Regions from separate parts of the Pantoea sp. X-Soil-MYKO-1785 genome, predicted to be linked through region 3. Evidence: predicted binding sites of a transcription regulator. Region 3 holds the regulator's gene; each other region holds the start of a gene.

Region 1 (7,317 bases), 1.8 Mb from region 3:
CGCCGCGCTGCCGGACGGGCAGTGGCAGCAGGAGACGCCGCGGCCCACGCTGCCGGTCAGCGACGGGTTGCGCCTTGCCAACAGCACACCGGCCGCGCTGTGGCGCAGCTGGCTGCTGGACAGCAGTGACGGTGTCACGTTATGGCGTGAGTTTCTGCTGGATGAAGCGCCGGGTTCGCTGCTGGCTGCACTGCGTCAGCAGCAGCTGGCCGATCGGCTAAGCCTGAAGTGGCTCTACCGGGCGGATAACGCGGTGTGGCTGGCGCTGGGCATTGAAACCGAGCGGCCTGAAGCGGTTAACGCACTGCTCGATCGCTGGTTATCCGCCCTCCGGCAGACCGATCGGCCGCAGCATCAGCACTATCTTCAGCTGGCGCAACAGCGCTTTGCGGCACTGACGCCGCTCGATCAGCTACGCGAGCGCGCCTTTGGCTTCGCCCCGCAAACCGGGATCGGTGCGTTTGCGTCATGGCTGGCCACGCTGGCGGATGCGCCTGGCACCACGCTGGTGTGCAGCCCGCAGGCGGCTGAGGAAAATTGCCACAGCCAGGGCTTCAGCCTGGCGCTGCACCCGTGGCAGCCTGCGCTGCCCGTCGCCGACAGTGCGGCAGCGTTCGCTTTCTATCCGCTGGCGGCAGCGCTGACCCATCAGCCGCTGCCGTCACAGGCGGTGCCGTTACCGCATTATTCTGCTGTGGAACCTGTCGCCGAACCCGAACTTATCGGCCACGGCGAGGCTGACAGTCCGACCGCTGAGCCGGGTGCCGACGCCGATCCGGCTGGCGATAATACCGCTACGCTGCTGCTGCGGCCGGAGTTCTTTTCAACCTTCAGCGCGGCGATGGGGCACGCCTATGGTCGCCGGCTGCGCCCGTTATTTGCCGCCTTGCGTCACTCAGGTGGCCAGGGCGAATGGCAGGAGGTGGAGGGCGTGTGGCAACTGACGCTGCAACTCCCCCGCGATCTGGCGGTGGCGGACTGGGCGCTGCATCAGCTGGTGCTGGCGCTGACGCCGCCGGTCGACGACGAACTGCTGCCGCCGCCCGACACTATCGCCATCCGCGCGCTGCTGCAGCAGTTGCCCTATCAGCTGGCATCAACCTTTGCGCCAGGCTGCTGGCGGGCGTTGCTGACCGGCGGCAGCACGGCGCTGCAGACGCTGATTGCCCGCCGTCTGAGCGCGCTGCCGCTGCCGGTTAACCCGGCGGCGTCGCCGATGCGCACCAGCGCGCCGAGCGGCATGATTGCGCTGCCGCACGCCAGCCGCGATAACGCCTTGCTGCTGTTTATCCCGCTGCACCAGCCGTCACGCGCGTCGACTCAGCAGGCGCAACAGCTGGCTGCGCTGCGGGCGCTGGCGCTGCTGTATGAGCCGCGTTTCTTCCAGCGTTACCGGGTCGAACAGCAGATAGGGTACGTGGTCAGCAGCCGCTACCTGCGCTGTGCCGATCAGGATGGCGTGCTGTTCGCGCTGCAGTCGCCCGATTACAGCGCGCTGTCGCTGCTGCGCTACTGCCGTAATTTTCTGCGTTCGCTGAATGAGGCGCTGGCGAGCTGCGATCTGGCGGCGCTGAAGGCCAGTCTGCATCGCGAACGGCTTGATACACCGCTGGCCCGCTTACGTCAGCTGAATGGCCTGGCCGATGCGGATGCGGCGGCGATTGACGCGCTGGACGTTGTCAGACTGCAGCAGCTGCACCACGATTTGATTCAGGCGCGGCGTCGCTGGCGGGTATTATTTACCCCCGGTAGCGCAAGCTAAGCGGCAGCCGCAAAGTTGCTGAATTTATTTGAAAATTACCGACAAATCTCTTCACTGTTTATTCCGGCCGAGTTGCACCACACTCAGTTTACTTTTTGAGTTGTACAAGGAATTTATCGTGAAGAACCTCAAGCGTATTGCGCTGCCCCTGTTAGCCGTTGCCAGCCTGTATGTTCCTGTCTCTCAGGCAGAAGCGATGCACTACCAGCTCAATCCAGAGCACACCTCGGTGGTGGTCAGCTGGAATCATTTCGGTTTCTCACACCCGACCGCCGATATCCCGGATGCCAGCGGGACGCTGGTGTTCGATAAAGATCATCCTGAGCAGTCACGTGTTGATGTGACGCTGCCGGTCAGCAAAATCGACAGCCACGTTGCGGCACTGACCAAAGAATTTAACGGTGCAGACTATTTCGACACCGCGAAATACCCGACCGCTACCTTCCACAGCACCAAAGTGGTGGCGAAGGGCGATAACCGTTTTGACGTTGAAGGTAACCTGACGCTAAAAGGCATCACCAAACCGGTGACGCTGCACGCCACGCTGAACAAGCAGGGTGAGCATCCGATGGTGAAGAAGCAGGCGATTGGTTTTGATGCCACCGGCACCATCAAGCGCTCCGACTTTAAGCTGGATAAATATGTTCCGGCGGTAGGTGATGAGGTTGCGCTGACCCTGTCGACTGAAGCCTACGCTAAATAGCGGCGGGCCACGCAATAAGGGCCGCCGCCCTTATTGCGTATCGCTTACTGCGCCCAGAATTTCTTCTTGCTGGTTTTACCGATCCCCGGATTAAAACTGTTGGTCGGGTCCAGCGTCCGCCAGTGCGCTGCGTGTTCGTCTGACGCGCAATAGAGATGGCCGACATTGTGTTCCGCCGGATACTTCGCCCCGCGCTGCTCCAGCACCGCAATCACCGCCTGCTTAAACGCCTTCGCATCCACGCCCGGTTTCAGCACATAATCCTGATGATTGACGTAGCAGAAAAAATGGCCGCAGCAGGAGTCGACCTGCACCTGTTCCGCCAGCTCGGGCGGCAGTTCAATGCGCCATGATTGATCGTTACGCCGTAACGCCACGTCAAATGCCACCAGCCGCCGATCGGGGTCATAGCCGAGATAATCACAGTAAGAGATGGTGCAGCCGCCCACGCCGAAGCGCACCAGAAACGCATCGCGCGCTTCCTGCTGGTTACACAGGAAAAAATCGCCCTGACCCTGACTGAAGAAGCGGGTCAGCAGGCCCTCCAGCTCTGCGGTCTGCTGTGCCTCCACTTTGATCATCAGATGATGCTCAAACCGATCGCGGTAGGCCATAATGCGCGGCGCCACTCCGCGCGGGGTGATCTGATTAAACAACTGCAGCAGTCGATCAACACTGTTACGCGGTAAAAACGGCAGATGGCTGACCCGCACATCCCAGCGGGCTTTCTTCGCCATCAGTCCGGGCAGCGCCTGCGGACCGAGTTTGCCAATCGCCAGCATCATATGTTTGCTGTAGCGCACCGTGAGATCAAAGGCGTTGCGATGGATATATTCAGCCTGAATCGGCAGCGCCTGCATTTCTGCCAGCAGCACCCGCCGCAGCGCCACCAGCTGCTGCTCATCGTCGCTGCCGATATAGAAGGTGCGGGTCTGCGGACTGGCTTCAAAGGTCGGCAGACGCACCGCAAACACCACCACTTTACCGGCGCTGCCCGCGCTTTCATGCAGATAACGCCGATCGCCATTAAAGCGCGACGGGCTGTCCGCCGCCGTGTCCCGCAGCTGGCTGGCGTAGTCGTCTGCCCAGATTTTCCCCGCCCAGTCGGGTCGGTCGCCGGTGGTGTAGTTCTGCTGCTCCAGCCGCTGCAACATCTCTTCCGGGCTCTCTCCCAGATCGATACCCAGATGATTCACCATCTCCAGTCGCCCATCGTCATGCAGACGGGCAAACAGCGACTTTTCGGTAAAGGCCGGCCCGCGCCGGATCAGCGATCCGCCGGAGTTATTACAGATACCGCCAATCACCGATGCGCCGATACAGGAGGAGCCGATCACCGAATGGGGTTCCCGGCCCAGCGGGGCGAGAATGTTCTCCAGCTCGGTCAGGGTGGCACCCGGAAAGGCGATCACCTGACGCGCCTGATCGATCACCTGTACCCCTTTCAGCCGACGGGTACTGACAATCACCACCTCGCGATCGTAATCATTGCCATCCGGCGTCGAGCCGCCGGTCACCCCGGTATTGGCCGCCTGCATCAGCACGATGGCGTTGCTGGCGCAGCAGATTTGCAGGACCTGCCACAGCTGCAGCAGCGTCTGCGGCAGCACCACGGCCAGCGCTTCCCCCCGACCGACCCGAAATCCTTTGGTGTACCAGGCTTTATCATCCCGATCGGTGAGCAGATTTTTCACACCGACCCGTTCGCCAAGCTGGCGGAGCATGAGCTGAGAGGAGGTCATTTGATCTCAATATTTTGGTTAACAACAGAGAGTCATTGGACAGCCCGCGCCATTCCACTGTCAATCATTGATCGCCAGCGAAATAACAAAAATTGCGATTATTGCGGCGTTTTTAATCAGCTTTCTGCATCCGAAGCCCGACGAAAATAGTCGCCGAACCGCAAAAAATGAGGTGAAAATCACAAATTTGTCACGACGATTCGCCCGCCAATCGGCCGGTCAGCCTCTGGCAACAATATTCCCTGAATACGTTAGCTAACTCGCTGATATATCAGGATTCACACCACGCCGATCGGCGCTGACTATTGTGATGGTGCTCACAAATATTCCTGGTAATAATCCGCTGTCAATCATCTCATCCGCAAAATACCGCTCATAACTGTGATCTCCGTTGCAAATAACAACGCCTTATCCCGGAACAATGAAACCCGACACCAATTAAGCCAGCGGGGTGAATAATGCGAATCGGAATAGTGATCAGCGGTGGCGATGTCAGCGGCATTAATAACTTTGTTTTTCAGATCGGCCGACTCACTCAGGCAGAGATCGTGATATTTGATGGCGGCATACCCGGTTTATTAAGTCATTGCCACCGGGATATTAGTCAGCGTGATCTGCTGGACTTTTCTATCGCCCCGATCCCGGTGATGCAATCGGGACGGACGCAAAAAAAATTGCTGCGCAGTGAATATGAAATGATTGCCCGCCAGCTAAAGAGCGCACGGATTGAAGTATTAATTATGGCGGGCGGTGACGGGTCGCTGCAATTTCTGCATACCCTGTCGGAATCTGGCGTCAATTGTTTTGGCGTCGGCATGACGATTGATAACGATGTATTTGGCAGTGATTATACCCTCGGTTTTTCCACCGCCTGCGAGCAGGTATTAAAAGAGGTGGCAAAGCTGCGCAATACCGGTCGGGCATTACCCGGACGGGTATTTATGCTGGAATTACTCGGCGGCTATTGCGGCGAGTTAACCCTGCAGTCGGCGTTAAAATCCAATGCCGATTTTGCGCTAATCCCGGAGTGCCAGATCCCGCTGCCGCAGCTGGCTCAACGCATCACCCAGCGGCTGGCGCAGCAGAACAGCGTGGTGATCCTCTGCTCAGAGGGCTACACCCGTGAATATTCGCCCGGTTTTCAGGGGGCGATCGATACCTTAATCAAACAGCTTGAACCGTTAATTGGCGTTCGCATCCGCAAAACCATTCTCGGTTACGGGCTGCGTAATGGTGAACCGACCTGTGAGGAAATTTATCAGGGCACCATTATGGCCAGTGAAGTGGTGCGTTGTATTCAGTCAGGAATGCGCAATAAAGCGGTGATTATTAATGGCAGTAATAAACCGATTCCGATTGATTTAATAAGCATGCAAAAACGCCTGGTCGATATCGACGGGCATCATTACAAGCTCGCTAAACAACTGCAAATTCTGTGAGGAGAAAACCATGCTGAAAATTTTATGTGTCTGTGGCTGCGGATTAGGATCCAGTTTTGCGATTGAGATGAGCGCAAAAGCAGTTTTAAAAAAACTGGAAATTGACGCGGATATTGACCACACCACCATTTCTGAAGCCAACGCGTTTAAATCAGACATGATCCTGACGCAAAAAGCGTTTGCCGATGTATTAAATGCCGATGCCAGTCCGGAACAGATTAAACGGGTGATTATTCTGAATAAGCTCACCGATAAAGCGGAAATCGAGCAAAAGATCGTCGCCTTTTTAAAAGAACGCAACATGAAGGTCGCTGCCCATGAATAGTGTGATCGACTTCCTGGTAAAAGACTTATTAGGGCAGGCCTCGATTCTGATCGCCTTTATTGCCCTGATTGGTCTGCTGCTGCAAAAAAAATCGGCCGGCAAGGTGGTGGAGGGCACCTTCAAAACCCTGCTGGGCTTTTTAATTATGATGGCCGGTATCAATATTATTGTCGGCACGCTGACCTTCCTTAACACCATTTTTACCCACGGCTTCGGGATGCAGGGCTACATCACCGATGTGGCGGCGATTGCCGGGCTGGCCAACCGTGAACTGGGATCGGAGGTGGCGCTGACCCTGCTGGTGATTTTTATCGTCAACATCATCATCGCCCGCCTGACGCCGTTTAAGTATATCTTCCTCACCGGCCAGGCGCTGCTGTGGATGGCAACGATTGGTGCGGTAATTGGCTGCAAGGCGGGACTGAGCGGTCTGCCGCTGATCCTGACCGGCGGCATTTTCGGCGGGATTATGGCGGTGGTGATGCCTGCACTGGCGCAGCCGGTGGTGCGGCGGATTACCGACTCTGATGATGTCGCGCTGGGCCACTTCTGCACCATCGGCTATCTGGTGACGGCAGCGGTGGCGAAGGTGGTCGGTAAAGGATCGCGCTCAACCGAAGACCTGAAGCTGCCGGATAACTTCAAGTTCCTGCAGGACACCTATCTGTCGATGGCGCTGGTGATGGTGCCGATGTACCTGATCCCGGCGCTGGCGGCTGGCCCGGCGTTTATTGCCCAGTACAGCAACGGCATGAACTATCTGATGTACGCCTTTATGCAGGCGATTCAGTTCGTCGCCGGGGTGTTCGTGCTCTACAGCGGGGTGCGTCTGCTGCTTAACGAACTGGTGCCAGCCTTCCGTGGCATTGCGATGCGGGTGGTGCCGGACGCTAAACCGGCGCTCGACTGCCCGGTGATGTTTCCCTACGCGCCGAACGCGGTGATTGTCGGCTTCCTCGCCACCACGCTCGGCTCCATCGTCGGCATGCTGGTCTTCCCGATGTTTGGCCTGGCGATGATCCTGCCTGGTCTGTTGACCAACTTCTTCGCCGGCGGCACCGCCGGGGTGTTTGGTAACGCCATCGGCGGACGGCGCGGGGCGGTGATTGGTGGCTTCGTCCACGGCCTGTTTATCACGCTGCTGCCGGCAATTCTGGTTCCGATGCTGGAGAGCTACGGCTTCACCGGCGTGACCTTCAGCGATTCCGACGTGATCAGCACCGGGCTGGTGCTCGGCCACGCCTTCCAGAACAACTGGCTGTTTGTCGCCCTGTTTATCGCTTTCGTTACTGCACTCGCCTGGTTTGTTAACGGGAAATCCACTCAGCCACAAGAGGAAAAAATCC
Region 2 (7,317 bases), 830 kb from region 3:
CGGGCACGGCTGATGGACCCGGCGGCAAAGCCTCTGACGATGGAGGAGCTGGCGCGGTTGCAGCTTGGGCTGCGCAGCGCATTGCAGTCGGAACCGGACAACCTCAACGACTGGACCATGCTGGGACGGCTCGGCATGGTGCTGAATAACGCCAGTATCGCCAGCCAGGCCTTTGAACGCGCCTTGCAGCTCGCGCCCAACGATCCCGGCCTGAAGCAGGACTACGCCGAAGTGCTGACCCGCTCCAGCGAACCGCAGGATAATCGCCAGGCGGCGCTGCTGCTGCACGAATTGCTTAAGGCCGATCGGCACAACCTGCGTACTCTGGGCCTGCTGGCGTTTAATGCTTTCGAGCAGCAGCAATATGATCAGGCGATTGACGCCTGGCAAACGCTGCTGACGCTGTTGCCGGCTAACGATGAGCGGCGTGTGATGATCGCCCGCAGCATTGAGCAGGCCAAAACCGCGGCCGGGCAGCAGAGCAGCCAGCTGGCACTCAGTATCAGCCTGACGCCGCAGGCAGAAAAAATATTACCGCAAGGCGGAGTGTTGTATATTTCTGTCACCGACGGTGTTTCACCGGTGCCGGTGGCGGTAAAACGCCTGCCGCTCAGCCACTTTCCGCTATCGCTGACGCTGGATGACAGCAATGCGATGATGCCGGATCGCCTGTTGTCGGCGCAGCATCAGCTTCAGGTGCGGGCGCGAATTTCCCGCGACGGCAGTGCCAACGCGCGTTCGGGTGACTGGTTTGGTCTGAGTGCGGTGATGCCCTGGGACGGCCATCAGCAGATGGCAGTAGAAATAAATCAACAGCAGCCCTGAGCGCGGGATCCGACGACGCTCAGGCAGATCCTGTCGCTACCCAGGCTGACGTAAAGTTAGCTATGCTCAGGGTAAGCAGGTTCGTTAATCGACTGCCGCCTGAAGGGTGAGCAGACTTTTTTTCATCCGCACAGGGAGATTGGAATGAATTATCGCCTGACCAGCCTGGCCGTTGCCAGCGTTCTTCTGGTGGGTTGTGCCAGTTCGAAGCCGGCGAATGACGAACCTGCGCAACGCAGCGATCCGTTCGAAGGCTTTAACCGCACGATGTTCAACTTTAACTACAACGTGCTCGATCCCTATCTGCTTCGCCCGGTAGCCGTTGCCTGGCGCGACTATGTGCCGGTGCCAGCCCGCACCGGCCTGAGTAATTTTCTCGGTAACCTCGAAGAACCCGCCAGCATGGTCAACGCCATTCTGGTCGGTAACGCCCGTGATGCGGGTATTCACTTCACCCGTTTCTTCCTGAACAGCGTGCTGGGGCTGGGCGGCTTCATTGACGTGGCCGGTAAAGCCAATCCGGAGCTGGCGCGTGAAGAGCCACACCGTTTCGGCACCACGCTGGGCCACTATGGCGTCGGCTATGGCCCTTACGTTGAACTGCCGGCTTACGGCAGCTTTACCGTTCGTCAGGATGGCGGCGATTACGTCGATACCCTCTATCCGATTCTCGGCTGGCTGACCTGGCCGATGTCGATTGGTAAATGGACGCTGGAAGGCATTGAGACGCGGGCACAGCTGCTCGACTCGGATGCGATCCTCAAACAGCAGAGCGATCCGTACGCCTTTATCCGCAACGCCTACTTCCAGCGTCACGATTTTCTGGCGCGCGGTGGCAAGCTCAAGCCGGAAGAGAACCCGAACGCAGCCGCGATTCAGGACGATCTGCAGGATATTGACGCGCAGTAAGGTGCGATTTTTATCAGCAAAAAGGGCGACTCCGGAGAGTCGCCCTTTTTATTGGCGTTTGCGCATCAGAACTTATAGTTAAAGTTCGCGCCATACAGCCAGGCCTTACCTTCGGAATTAAAGGTATATGGGCCTTCTTTGACCGTCACGTTCTGGCCGTGCATATAAGAGATGCCGACATCGACCGAAGCATTGTCGTCGAACGCGTAGGAGGTCCCGGCGCTCAACCACAGGCGATCCTGATCCGGGATGGAGATCGAACGTTTATCGGCCGGAACCGGGCTGTCATCAAAGGCGATACCGGTGCGGAAGGTCCAGTTTTGGTCGTAGAAGTAGGTGGTTCCGAGCGCAATACGCCAGGCATCACGGTAACTTTCATCTTTATAGAACAGGGTCTGGCCATTAGAACCGGTGGCTTTCAGCTCCTGGAACTGGCTCCAGCTGGTGTAGGCCATGCTGTAGTGAACCGCCCACTGCGGTGCCACTTTATGCCAGCCCGACACTTCCCACATTTCCGGCAGATTCAGGGTCAGCGCGCCTGGAATGGTCGAGCCGTTGGTGCCGTAAGGAATACCGGACTGCTGCGGATTATTAACCGCGTTCAGCGCAGAAGGGAGATTACTTTTGTAATCGCCATCAAAATCAACTTTGACTTCTGAGCGGTAGGTAAAGCCGAAACGGTTATTTTCATCGACTTCATACAGGATACCGGCGTTCCAGCCGTAGCCCCACTCATCGCCTTTCAGATGGGCGACCTGGGTATCCGCCGGGATGCGTAACGCTGCGCCTGATTCACCGGCATAACGTTCGATTTTCGCTTTAGCGTAGACCGCATCAAATCCCACCCCGACGCTGAAATGTTCATTTAATCGGTAAGCGGTGCTGAGATTAAAATTGCCGGTCATCAGGTCGGTTTTACCGCCGTAGCCGCCAGCGGTGTAACCATTATTAAACTCTGTTGCTAAGCCGTAATTGGAGGTAGCCGATGCGCCAATCCACCATTGATCATTAATGGGCTGAACGTAATGAATATTCGGCACCCACTGGTTTGGGGCAATATTATTGGCATCCAGACTGCGGCCACTCTGGCTGCGTCCGCTGATATTCACATCCGGGTCGATATACACCGCCCCGATGGAAAACGCCGGACGATCCATTAATGCCATGGTTGCCGGGTTACGGCTGGCGGAAGCGGCGGTATCGCCCATTGCGCCTTCGCCTGAATATGCGCGACCTAAACCAATCGAAGAAAACTCATTTAACTGAAACCCAGCTGCGTAAACATGTGAAGAGACAAGCGCCACTGCAGCCGCCACGGCTGACTTTGCAAACAGGTTTTTATGGTTCATGACCACAACCTCATGTGAATTATTATTTAACGTTATTACGTCGCGTAACAAGGGACGGCGGATTGTAGGGACTGATGTAAATCGCACATATCAGACCAGTGCGGAGAGTATAGGTCCGACCTGTGTGCATGTTGCAATATTGTTTTTAAAATATTTCAGGATTGATCGCTTAAAATTCGATCTGCGTAACAAAACTGACCCGACGCGCCACAGCATAACCAGTCCAGTTTGTTCTGGATCAAATTTTATTGTGATATTCGTCACTTAGCTACAGGTTAATGGCGCATCTTTAGCCGAAGAGGTAAAATCTGGTCCATAAAATTGCGTATCCCACCAGACTATCGTCAGGAGAAAATGATGACTGATGCCATTAAAAAATGCAGTGCGACCGAAACCGCAGCCTGCTGTTGCGTCGATGTCGGCACGGTAATGGATAATACCGATTGCACTGCCAGCTGGTCGGAGTGGTTTGCACAGCGCGCTGATGCTGAAGCAAAACTGGCCAGCCTGACCGAACGTGCGCGTGAGGTTGAGTCTGACCCTTGCCTGATTGAGGCCCGTTTCAGCGATGTGGACCAGGGGGTGCAGCTCGATATTGATTTCACCTTCTGCTGCCAGGCAGAAACCCTGATTTTCCAGCTCGGTTTACGCTAAGCCGCCAGACGCCGCTTTCAGAGCGGCGTTTTTCATTTTCGTGTTTCCCTTCGCAATTTTTCCCTTTCGATATTGGCGACTCACCCGCTTGTGGTTAACACTGGGATCAGGTCAGACCTCTTTGGGCAATGATGCCACAGTCCCGATTCACAGGTGAGAACAATGAGCAAAGCGCAGCCGCTGCTGACGCGCGATGGCGAACGCATCGCGATTACCCACGGGTTACGTACCCCTTTTTTGCGCCAGGCGACCGGCTTCCATGGCATTCCGGCGGTGGAACTGGGACGGATGGTGGTCAGCGAATTAATGGCGCGCAGCGAACTGCCGGTCGACGTGATTGAACAGCTGGTGTTTGGTCAGGTAGTTCAGATGCCCGAAGCGCCGAACATCGCGCGTGAAATCGTACTCAGCAGCGGACTCAGCGTCCATACCGACGCCTACAGCGTCAGCCGCGCCTGTGCCACCAGTTTTCAGGCGGTGGCTAACGTCTGTGAAAGTTTACTGGCCGGGACCATCTCTGCCGGCATCGCCGGGGGTGCTGATTCGTCATCGGTGCTACCGATTGGCGTCAGCAAAAGCCTGGCGCGGGCGCTGGTTGATCTCAATAAAGCGCGCAGCCTGTCGCAAAAATGGCAGATTCTGCGCCGTCTGCGCCCGCGCGATCTGCTGCCGGTGCCGCCGGCGGTGGCCGAGTATTCAACCGGACTGCGCATGGGCGACACCGCCGAGCAGATGGCCAAAAGCCACGGAATCAGCCGACAGGCACAGGATGCGCTGGCGCTGCGTTCTCACCAGCATGCCGCCAAAGCATGGCAATCGGGCGTGCTGCATCAGGAAGTGATGGCGGCGCTGGTGCCGCCGTGGAAAAAGCCCATCGATCAGGACAATAACGTGCGGATGGATGCCAAAGCTGAAGATTATGCCCGGCTGCGTCCGGCGTTTGACCGCCAGCACGGCAGCGTGACCGCCGCCAACAGTACCCCACTGACCGACGGTGCGGCAGCGGTCATCCTGATGCGCGAAGGGCGCGCCCGTGAGCTGGGACTGCAGCCGCTTGGCTATCTGCGCAGCTATGCCTTTACCGCGATTGGCGTACAGCAGGATATGTTGCTGGGCCCGGCCTACGCCTCGCCGGTGGCGCTGGACCGCGCCGGCATCACCCTGGCCGATCTGACACTGATTGATATGCATGAAGCCTTCGCCGCTCAGACCCTGAGCAACCTGCAACTGTTCCGGGATGAGCGCTTTGCCCGCGAGGTGCTGAATCGCCCCCATGCGCTGGGTGAGGTGAATGAAGAGCGCTTTAACGTGCTGGGGGGATCGATCGCCTATGGCCATCCTTTTGCCGCTACCGGTGCGCGAATGATCACCCAGACGCTGAACGAACTTCGGCGGCGCGGGGGAGGATTAGGACTGGTTACCGCCTGTGCGGCCGGTGGTCTGGGCGCGGCAATGGTTCTGGAGGCCGAATAATGGAGCAGAACGCATTTCATTTACAGCTGCGGCTGGATCACGTTGGCGTCATCACCATCGACGTGCCGGGCGAGAAGATGAACACCCTTAAAGCGGAATTTGCTGGCCAGATCGCTGCCATTATTGCCGAGGCGCGGCGCGATCCTCAGCTGGCCGGGCTGGTGCTGATTTCGGGCAAAGCTGACAACTTTATCGCTGGCGCCGACATCAGCATGATCGATCGCTGCCAGAGTGCCGCAGACGCCGAAGCGCTGGCGAAACAGGGGCAGGAGGTGATGGCGATGCTTGCCGCCTTGCCGTTCCCGGTGGTGGCCGCGATTCACGGTGCCTGCCTCGGCGGCGGACTTGAGCTGGCGCTGGCCTGCGATGCACGCATCTGCTCGCTGGATGATAAAACCCGCCTCGGCTTGCCGGAAGTCCAGCTCGGCTTATTGCCCGGTTCAGGCGGCACGCAGCGGTTACCCCGTTTGATCGGCGTGCAGCAGGCGCTGCCGCTGATCCTGACCGGCAAAAGCCTGCGGGCGAAACAGGCCCGTAAACTCGGCATGGTTGATGATGCGGTGCCGCAGGCGATTTTGCTGGAGACCGCTATCGCACGGGTGAAAAAAGGCAAGGCCAGCGTCCGTACGCTGCCGCTGCGCGATCGCCTGCTGCAGGGCCCGGTTGCGCGTCAGGCGCTGTTTGCGCTGGCCAGCCGCCAGACCGCCGCCAAAACGCAGGGCAACTACCCGGCGGCGAAACGCATCATTGAGGTGGTGCGCATTGGGCTGGAGCAGGGCAGCCGTGCCGGACATGAGGCTGAAGCCCGCGCCTTTGGTGAACTGGCGATGACGCCAGAATCGGTGGCGTTACGCGGCCTGTTCTTCGCGACCACCGCGATGAAAAAAGAGCCGGGTGGCGACGCCACGCCGCGGCCGGTCCACAGCATCGGTATTCTGGGCGGCGGTCTGATGGGCGGTGGTATTGCCAGCGTCAGCGCCATCAACGCCGGATTGCCGGTACGCATAAAGGATATCTCGCTGGAAGGGATAAACCATGCGCTGCAAACCAGCTGGGAGCTGCTGAGCAAAAAAGTTAAACGCCGTCAGATTACTCCGGCTCAGCGTCAGCAGCAGATGGCCCGCATCACCGGCGGCATCGATTATCAGGGCTTTGCCCGGCGTGATGTGGTGATTGAAGCGGTATTTGAAGATCTGGCGCTTAAGCAGCAGATGGTGCGTGAGATTGAATCACACTGTCAGCCGCAGACGATATTTGCCTCTAACACCTCTTCCTTGCCGATTGAGGATATCGCTGCCGGGGCGCAGCGGCCGGAAAACGTCATCGGACTGCACTATTTCAGCCCGGTAGAGAAAATGCCACTGGTGGAGGTCATTCCCCATCTGAATACCGCCAGCGAAACACTGGTAACGATCGTGGCACTGGCACGCCGCCAGGGCAAAACGCCGATTGTGGTGGCGGATAAGCCCGGTTTTTACGTTAACCGGATTCTGGCGCCCTATATAAATGAGGCGATGCGCTGCCTGCTGGAAGGTGAACCGATTGAGCATATCGATGGTGCGCTGGTGAAATTTGGTTTCCCGGTCGGTCCGCTCCAGCTGCTGGATGAGGTCGGCATTGATGTCGGCAGTAAAATTTCTCCGATTCTGCAGCAGGCCTACGGCGAGCGTTTTGCCGCGCCTGCTGCGTTTGAGGCGGTACTGAATGATGGCCGCAAAGGGCGTAAAAACCGCAAAGGCTTCTATCGCTACGACCTGCCGCGCTGGCAGCGTAAAAAGCCGGATGCGTCGCTTTACGCCTTACTGAAAATCACCCCGCAGGCGCGACAGAGCGAAGCGCAGATAGCCGAACGCTGCGTGATGATGATGCTGAACGAAGCGGCGCGCTGCCTGGATGAGCAGGTGATTCGCTGCGCGCGTGATGGCGATATCGGCGCGGTGTTCGGCATCGGTTTTCCGCCGTTTCTCGGTGGTCCGTTCCATTATATGCAACGACTGGGCGCAACGGAGCAGGTGAATAGATTAACCCGGCTAATGCAGCAACATGGCGAACGTTTCGCGCCGTGTGAGGCGCTGATTAAGGCCGCCGCAGAATAGACGAAATTTTA
Region 3 (7,317 bases):
TGATGAAGTGATACCGCACAGCAGCCAATTATCTGCCACTATTACTTATCAACTGACGCCGCACGGCGGTCACGTTGGCTTTGTCGGCGGGACGTTGCGCCAGCCCGAAATGTGGCTTGAACAGCGCATACCCCAGTGGATTGCCCCTTTTCTGGAAACCTAACGTTGTGATTATTCCCTGGCAACAGGTCTCACCTGAGACGCTTGAAAATCTGATTGAAACTTTCGTACTGCGTGAAGGCACCGACTACGGCGAGCAGGAACGCAGCCTGAACGAAAAAGTGGCTGACGTGCGCCGCCAGCTGGAAACCGGCGAAGTAGTGCTGGTGTGGTCGGAACTGCATGAATCGGTCAATATCATGCCGCGCAAAGAATTTCGCGGCTGATGCAGCCAGCGGCAATTCATGTTAACAATGCGCATGACCCGATTTCACAGGGAGCTTTTTTATGTCAGCACGCCATCCGATAATCGCCGTCACCGGTTCCAGCGGCGCGGGGACCACCACCACCAGTCTCGCGTTCCGTAAAATTTTTCAGCAGCTTGATCTGCACGCTGCCGAACTGGAAGGCGACAGTTTCCACCGCTTCACCCGGCCTGAAATGGATATGGCGATCCGCAAGGCGCGCGATTTAGGCCGTCATGTCAGCTATTTCGGTCCGGAAGCCAATGACTTTGGCTTACTGGAGCAGAGCTTCAGGCAGTATGGGCTCGACGGCCAGGGCCAGTCGCGTAAGTACCTGCATACCTATGATGAAGCGGTGCCGTGGAATCAGGTGCCGGGCACCTTTACGCCGTGGCAGCCGCTGCCGCAAAACACCGATATCCTGTTTTACGAAGGACTGCACGGTGGCGTAGTGACCGCCCAGCATAACGTGGCGGAACATGTCGACCTGCTGGTAGGCGTGGTGCCGATTGTTAACCTCGAGTGGATTCAGAAGCTGGTGCGTGACACCAGCGAACGCGGCCATTCGCGTGAAGCAGTAATGGATTCGGTGGTGCGTTCAATGGAAGATTACATTAATTTCATTACGCCACAGTTCTCGCGCACCCACCTGAACTTCCAGCGGGTGCCGACGGTCGACACTTCGAATCCGTTTGCCGCCCGCGCGATTCCGTCACTGGATGAGAGCTTCGTGGTGATCCATTTTCAGGCGCTGGACGATATCGACTTTCCTTATCTGCTGGCGATGCTGCAGGGATCGTTCATTTCGCATATCAATACGCTGGTGGTGCCGGGCGGGAAAATGGGGCTGGCGATGGAGCTGATCATGGGTCCGCTGGTGAAGCGGCTGGTGGAAGGCAAGCGGATAGAGTAAGAGGCCAGCAAAAACCGCTCTGAGAGCAGATGTCTTTAACAAAGATAGTAAAACTGGCTTTCCTGCGGCTAAAGACTTACCCCTGGGCAGGCTTCAGGGAGCATACACCTTTCGCAAAGACGCAAAACCGCTATCCCTGGCAGGCTCAGCGCGGGCCATCCCTGGCCCGCGATGCTTTGCTACAGGCATATGCTCCCTTCGCTTCACGTCCGACAACCGCATCCGGTTTCAGGAAGGTCGCTACAGACAAACCCTGGGCAGAAAGAATCTGGCAGCAATAGATAAGTTCAACACGCAGGGAACCGGGTCAGAAGAGGAAAGCGTCCCGCGCCAGGGACGGCGCGGGTCGAGCGGCCAGGGATTGGCTTAAGCGACTTTCCGATCTGACCCGGTTCCCTGCCCAGGCACAGTCTTAAATCAACCTGCATCAGATACTGGAAGTGAAGTTAGCAGGTCTGCAATGACCCTTGCGGCTATTACAGTTCGATCACTTCATAGCTGTGGGTGATGGTGACGCCTTTACCCAGCATGATAGCGACCGAGCAATATTTTTCAGCAGAAAGATCCACCGCGCGTGAGACCGCCTTATCCTGTAGCGCTTTGCCGCTCACGATAAAGTGCAGGTTGATGTGCGTAAAGATTCGCGGCGCTTCTTCACGACGTTCTGAGGTCAGTTTCACTTCACAATCAGCCACATCGTTGCGACCTTTTTGCAGAATTGAAACCACGTCGATGGCGCTGCATCCGCCTGCCGCCATCAGCACCATCTCCATTGGGCTGGGCGCTTTATCACCCGAATTGCCATCCATTAACACCTGATGACCGGATGACGACTCACCGAGGAATGTCAGTCCTTCTACCCATTTCACTCTTGCCTGCATGATTTTCGCTCCAGAATATGCGGTTTTGCCGTCAGAGTACGCTTTCGCCTGGTAAACAGCAATCCAGAGAAATCCGCTGTTAGCTGAAGCGAGACAACAGAAGACAGTCGGCAAAAGCTGTGCTACAAACAGTGCTGAAAATATTTTTCGTCACCTGATGGCGAAGCCGGGAAGAATGATGCGCACTGCGCCGAATGCAGCCCGAATAATTTCCTGTAAGGGAAACGCTTGAAGCTTTCATCGCCTGACAGGGAAAACTGCCCCCTGTATTTTGGGCACGATTACAACAGAGGATAATAGCGAATGGTTCTCGGCAAACCGCAAACAGACCCTACACTCGAATGGTTCCTGTCCCATTGCCATATTCACAAGTATCCATCCAAAAGTACGCTGATTCATCAAGGTGAAAAAGCTGAAACGCTTTACTACATCGTGAAAGGTTCCGTTGCGGTTCTGATCAAAGATGAAGAAGGCAAAGAGATGATTCTTTCTTACCTGAATCAGGGCGATTTCATTGGCGAGCTTGGCCTGTTCGAAGAAGGTCAGGAGCGCAGCGCCTGGGTACGTGCGAAAACCGCGTGCGAAGTGGCGGAGATTTCCTACAAGAAATTCCGTCAGCTGATCCAGGTTAACCCGGATATCCTGATGCGACTGTCGTCGCAGATGGCGCGTCGCCTGCAGGTTACGTCTGAAAAAGTGGGTAACCTCGCTTTCCTCGACGTGACCGGACGCATTGCTCAGACTCTGCTTAACCTGGCGAAGCAGCCAGACGCCATGACGCATCCCGACGGCATGCAAATTAAAATTACTCGTCAGGAAATTGGCCAAATCGTTGGTTGTTCACGTGAAACCGTGGGCCGTATTTTGAAGATGCTGGAAGATCAGAATCTGATCTCTGCACACGGCAAAACCATCGTCGTTTACGGCACCCGCTAATTCCTGTCACCCACGGCGTGATGGCAACATCGCGCCGTTATTGTTTGTGTTGGGCCGATGTGGCGTCGAATTATTTACCATCCTGAAGTCAACTACGCCTTGCGGCAAACCCTGGTGCTCTGTCTGCCCGTGGCGCTGGGCTGGCTGGCTGGCGACCTGCAAAAAGGTCTGCTGTTCTCGTTAGTTCCCGCCTGTTGCAATATCGCCGGTCTGGATACCCCGCATAAACGCTTCTTCAAACGCCTGATTGTCGGCGGCAGCCTGTTTGCGCTCGGCAGCTTCCTGATTCAGTGGCTGACGCAGCACGCCATTCCGCTGCCGCTGATTCTGTTCGCCTTGCCGTTGCTGCTGGGGGTCACCGGCGAAATCAGTCCGCTACACGGCCGCCTGCTGCCCGGCACCCTGATCGCCGCCATCTTCACGCTGAGCCTGATTGGCCGTATGCCGATCTATGTGCCGCCGCTGCTCTATATCGGCGGCACGCTATGGTATGGGCTGTTTAACTGGTTCTGGTTCTGGCTGTGGAAAGAGCAGCCGATGCGTGAAAGCCTGAGCCTGATCTACCGCGAACTGGCCAACTATTGCGATGCCAAATATACCCTGCTGACCCAGCTGACCGACCCGGAAAAGGCCCTGCCGCCGCTGCTGGCGCGCCAGCAGAAAGTGGTCGATATGATCACCACCTGTTACCAGCAGATGCACATGCTTTCCGCCAGCCGGGATCACAGCCATAAGCGGCTGACCCGCGCCTTTCAGGTGGCGCTGGACCTGCAGGAACACATCTCGGTCAGCCTGCATCAGCCGGAAGAGGTGCAGAAACTGGTGGAGCAGAGCCATGCCGAAGCGGTGATCCGCTGGAATGCCCAGACTATTTCGGCCCGCTTACGGGTGCTGGCGGATAACATTCTCTATCACCAGTTGCCGGATCGTTTTGGCATGGAGAAGCAGCTCAGCGCGCTGGAAAAAATTGCCCGTCAGCATCCTGATAATCCGGTGGGGAATTTCTGCCTCTATCACTTCAATCGTATTGCGCGGGTGCTTCGCACCCAAAAGCCGCTCTATCAACGTGACCTGATGGCCGATCGCCAGCGCCGTCTGCCGCTTTTGCCGGCGCTGCGCAGCTACCTGTCGTGGCGTTCATCGGCGCTGCGCACCGCCGGTCGCTTTGCGGTGATGCTGATGCTGGGCAGCGCGCTGGCGCTGTTTTTCAACATTCCTAAGCCGTACTGGATTCTGATGACCATTATGTTCGTCAGCCAGAACGGCTACGGTGCCACCCGCGTCCGCATCCAGCACCGGGCGCTGGGCACGTTTGCCGGTCTGGTGATTGCGGCTGCCACCTTACGCCTGGCGGTGCCGGAGTCGCTGGTGCTGCTGATCATGCTGCTGATCACCTTTATCAGCTACCGGTTTACCCGCCAGTTTTACGGCTGGTCGATGATTGGTTTTACGGTGACGGCGGTCTACTCGCTGCAGCTGCTGTCGCTGAACGGGGCGCAGTTCCTGCTGCCACGCCTGATGGATACGCTGATGGGTTGCCTGATCGCCTTTGGCGGAATGCTGTGGCTGTGGCCGCAGTGGCAGAGCGGCTTACTGCGGCAGAACGCCCACGACGCACTGGAAACCTATCAGGATGCGCTACGGCTGCTGCTGGGGGCGGAACAGTCGCCGGAGAAACTGGCGTACCAGCGGATACGGGTCAATCAGGCGCACAATGCGCTGTTTAACTCCCTGAACCAGGCGATGCAGGAACCGGCTTTCAACGCTCAGTACCTCAAAGATATGCGTCTGTGGGTCACCCACAGCCAGTTTATTGTTGAGCACATCAATGCAATGACGATTCTGGCGCGCGAACACACCATGCTGACCGCCTCGTTAGCTGAGCGCTATCTGCAGTCCTGCGAAATTGCGCTGCAACGTTGTCAGCAGCGGCTGGAATATGACGGTGCCAGTTCGCAGGTTAACCTGCTGGATGAGGTAGAAAATATTAATGAAGGGCCGGTGACAGTCGTCGAACAGCATGTGCGCCGTATTCTGGATCATCTGAGCGTGATGCACACCATTTCTTCTCTGGCGTGGAGCCAGCGACCGCAACATGGCCGCTGGCTGATCAGACGGTTACGCAAAAACTAAATCAGCCGCTAATCACCTTGCCGACGGCGGCGGCGAAGCGGCGCATGCCCTCTTCGATGTCGGCGGGTTCGATGATCAGCGAAGGTGCAAAACGCATCACGTCGGTGCCGGCCACCAGCACCATTACCCCTTCTGCGGCTGCCGCATTGAGGATATCGCGCGCCTTGCCGCTATGCTGAGGCTTCAGCGCCGCGCCAATCAGCAGGCCTTTGCCGCGAATATCACTGAACAGATCGTACTTCGCATCAATCGCCTGCAGCGCGCTGACAAATTGCTGACGCCGGACGCTAACGCCTTCCAGCACCGCCGGGGTATTGATAATGTCCAGCGCGGTCTCGGCAATGGCGCAGGCCAGCGGATTGCCGCCGTAGGTGGTGCCGTGCACGCCAGGCGCCATGGTAGAGGCGATCTCATGGGTGGTCAGCATGGCGCTGACCGGGAAACCGCCGCCCAGTGCTTTGGCCGAGGTCAGAATATCGGGCTGCACGCCATAGTGCTCATAAGCAAACAGCTTGCCGCTGCGTCCCATACCGCTCTGGACTTCATCCAGCACCAGCAGCGCCTGATATTGATCGCACAGTTCACGCAGCCCATGCATAAATTCTTCGGTTGCGGGCACCACGCCGCCCTCGCCCTGAATCGGCTCAACCACGATAGCGCAGGTGTGATCGTCGATAACCGCCTTAACCGCAGCCAAATCATTGAACGGCACGTGGACGATATCGGCCGGTTTGGGGCCAAAGCCATCAGAATATTTTGGCTGTCCGCCAACTGTTACGGTAAACAGCGTCCGGCCGTGGAAAGCGTTGTGGAAGGCGATAATCTTACTTTTGAACGGACTGTGACGTTTGCAGGCGTAATAGCGTGCCAGCTTAAACGCCGCCTCATTCGCTTCTGCACCGGAGTTGGCGAAAAACACCCGCTCAGCAAAGGTGGCGCTGATTAACTTGCTGGCGAGACGCAGCGCCGGTTCGTTGGTGAAGACGTTACTGGTATGCCACAGCGTTTCGCCCTGGCTTTTCAGCGTTTCCACCAGCGCAGGATGGCAATGGCCGAGCGCGGTCACGGCGATGCCGCCCGAAAAGTCGATATACTCTTTGCCCTGCTGATCCCAGACGCGGCTGCCCTTGCCTTTCACCGGCACGAACTGCGCTGGTGCATAAACAGGCAAAATAACGTTATCGAACGTTTCCCGTGTGACCGCAATTTTTTCGGCTGCCATTAGTGACCCCATTTGAATGATCGTTGTACTGCCGTGAAATAATAATCACAAAATATGCATAAAAAATCACTTAAAGGCAAACTATTGCGACAGGAAGTTGCGCAGCAGCTGGTGTCCCTGCTCGCTGAGAATGCTTTCAGGATGGAATTGCACCCCTTCCAGCGCCAGAGTTTTATGGCGGATCCCCATGATTTCGTCGGGTTGACCGTCACGCAGGCTCCAGGCGGTGACTTCAAAGGCGTCAGGCAGCGTATCGCGTTTTACGATCAATGAATGGTAACGGGTGACGGTAAGTGGATTATTCAGCTGGCGGAACACGCCGCTGTTGCTGTGCTGAATCAGCGAGGTTTTACCGTGCATCACCTGACGGGCGCGCACCACCTCGCCGCCCCACGCCTGAGCAATCGCCTGATGTCCGAGGCAAACGCCCAGCACCGGCAAACGTCCGGCAAAGTGGCGAATCGCCGCCAGTGAAATACCGGATTCGTTGGGAGTACAGGGTCCCGGGGAGATCACCAGATGGGTCAGCGGCAGCGCATCCATTTGCTGCAGGGTGATGGCATCGTTGCGCACCACCCGAACCTGCGCGCCCAGCTCGCAGAAATATTGATAAAGATTCCAGCTAAAGGAGTCGTAGTTGTCGATCAGCAGCAGCATGACTAATCCAGAGTGGTTAACAGCGCCGCTATTCTACGCGGTTACGTCGGCTCGCTCACCACTTTCGCAAATACCTGCTCCAGCGGCTGCAGGTCGCCGGCAACGCCTGCCTGATTCGCCGCCCGCCAGCTTTCGGCATCGGTCGCCTCCCATGCCAGCAGATAACCAGCA

What was found. The regulator CRP, encoded in region 3, controls carbon source genes, mostly activating them, when cyclic AMP is high. The targets are predictions, from matches to a motif close to ATGTGANNNNNNTCACAT.
Region 1: AC6I8D_RS09295 (6-phosphofructokinase) is a predicted target of CRP. The motif match lies at 4,375-4,392, and genes of this name have one in related genera.
Region 2: AC6I8D_RS14155 (YfcZ/YiiS family protein) is a predicted target of CRP. The motif match lies at 3,332-3,349, and genes of this name have one in related genera.

Annotation. Positions count from the first base shown of each region.
Region 1 is NZ_AP036000.1:1,965,561-1,972,877, forward strand. It holds gene pqqF (pyrroloquinoline quinone biosynthesis protein PqqF) at 1-1,762, shown strand, start outside; gene AC6I8D_RS09285 (YceI family protein) at 1,881-2,465, shown strand; gene dld (D-lactate dehydrogenase) at 2,510-4,207, opposite strand; gene AC6I8D_RS09295 (6-phosphofructokinase) at 4,666-5,646, shown strand; gene AC6I8D_RS09300 (PTS sugar transporter subunit IIB) at 5,657-5,971, shown strand; gene AC6I8D_RS09305 (PTS sugar transporter subunit IIC) at 5,964-7,317, shown strand, end outside.
Region 2 is NZ_AP036000.1:2,983,234-2,990,550, reverse strand. It holds gene ccmI (c-type cytochrome biogenesis protein CcmI) at 1-825, shown strand, start outside; gene mlaA (phospholipid-binding lipoprotein MlaA) at 970-1,734, shown strand; gene fadL (long-chain fatty acid transporter FadL) at 1,800-3,083, opposite strand; gene AC6I8D_RS14155 (YfcZ/YiiS family protein) at 3,441-3,737, shown strand; gene fadI (acetyl-CoA C-acyltransferase FadI) at 3,900-5,210, shown strand; gene fadJ (fatty acid oxidation complex subunit alpha FadJ) at 5,210-7,306, shown strand.
Region 3 is NZ_AP036000.1:3,814,496-3,821,812, forward strand. It holds gene AC6I8D_RS18150 (hydrolase) at 1-163, shown strand, start outside; gene AC6I8D_RS18155 (YheU family protein) at 168-386, shown strand; gene AC6I8D_RS18160 (phosphoribulokinase) at 448-1,317, shown strand; gene AC6I8D_RS18165 (OsmC family protein) at 1,794-2,198, opposite strand; gene crp (cAMP-activated global transcriptional regulator CRP) at 2,502-3,134, shown strand; gene AC6I8D_RS18175 (YccS/YhfK family putative transporter) at 3,192-5,267, shown strand; gene argD (bifunctional acetylornithine/succinyldiaminopimelate transaminase) at 5,269-6,489, opposite strand; gene AC6I8D_RS18185 (aminodeoxychorismate/anthranilate synthase component II) at 6,571-7,146, opposite strand; gene AC6I8D_RS18190 (putative adenosine monophosphate-protein transferase Fic) at 7,188-7,317, opposite strand, start outside.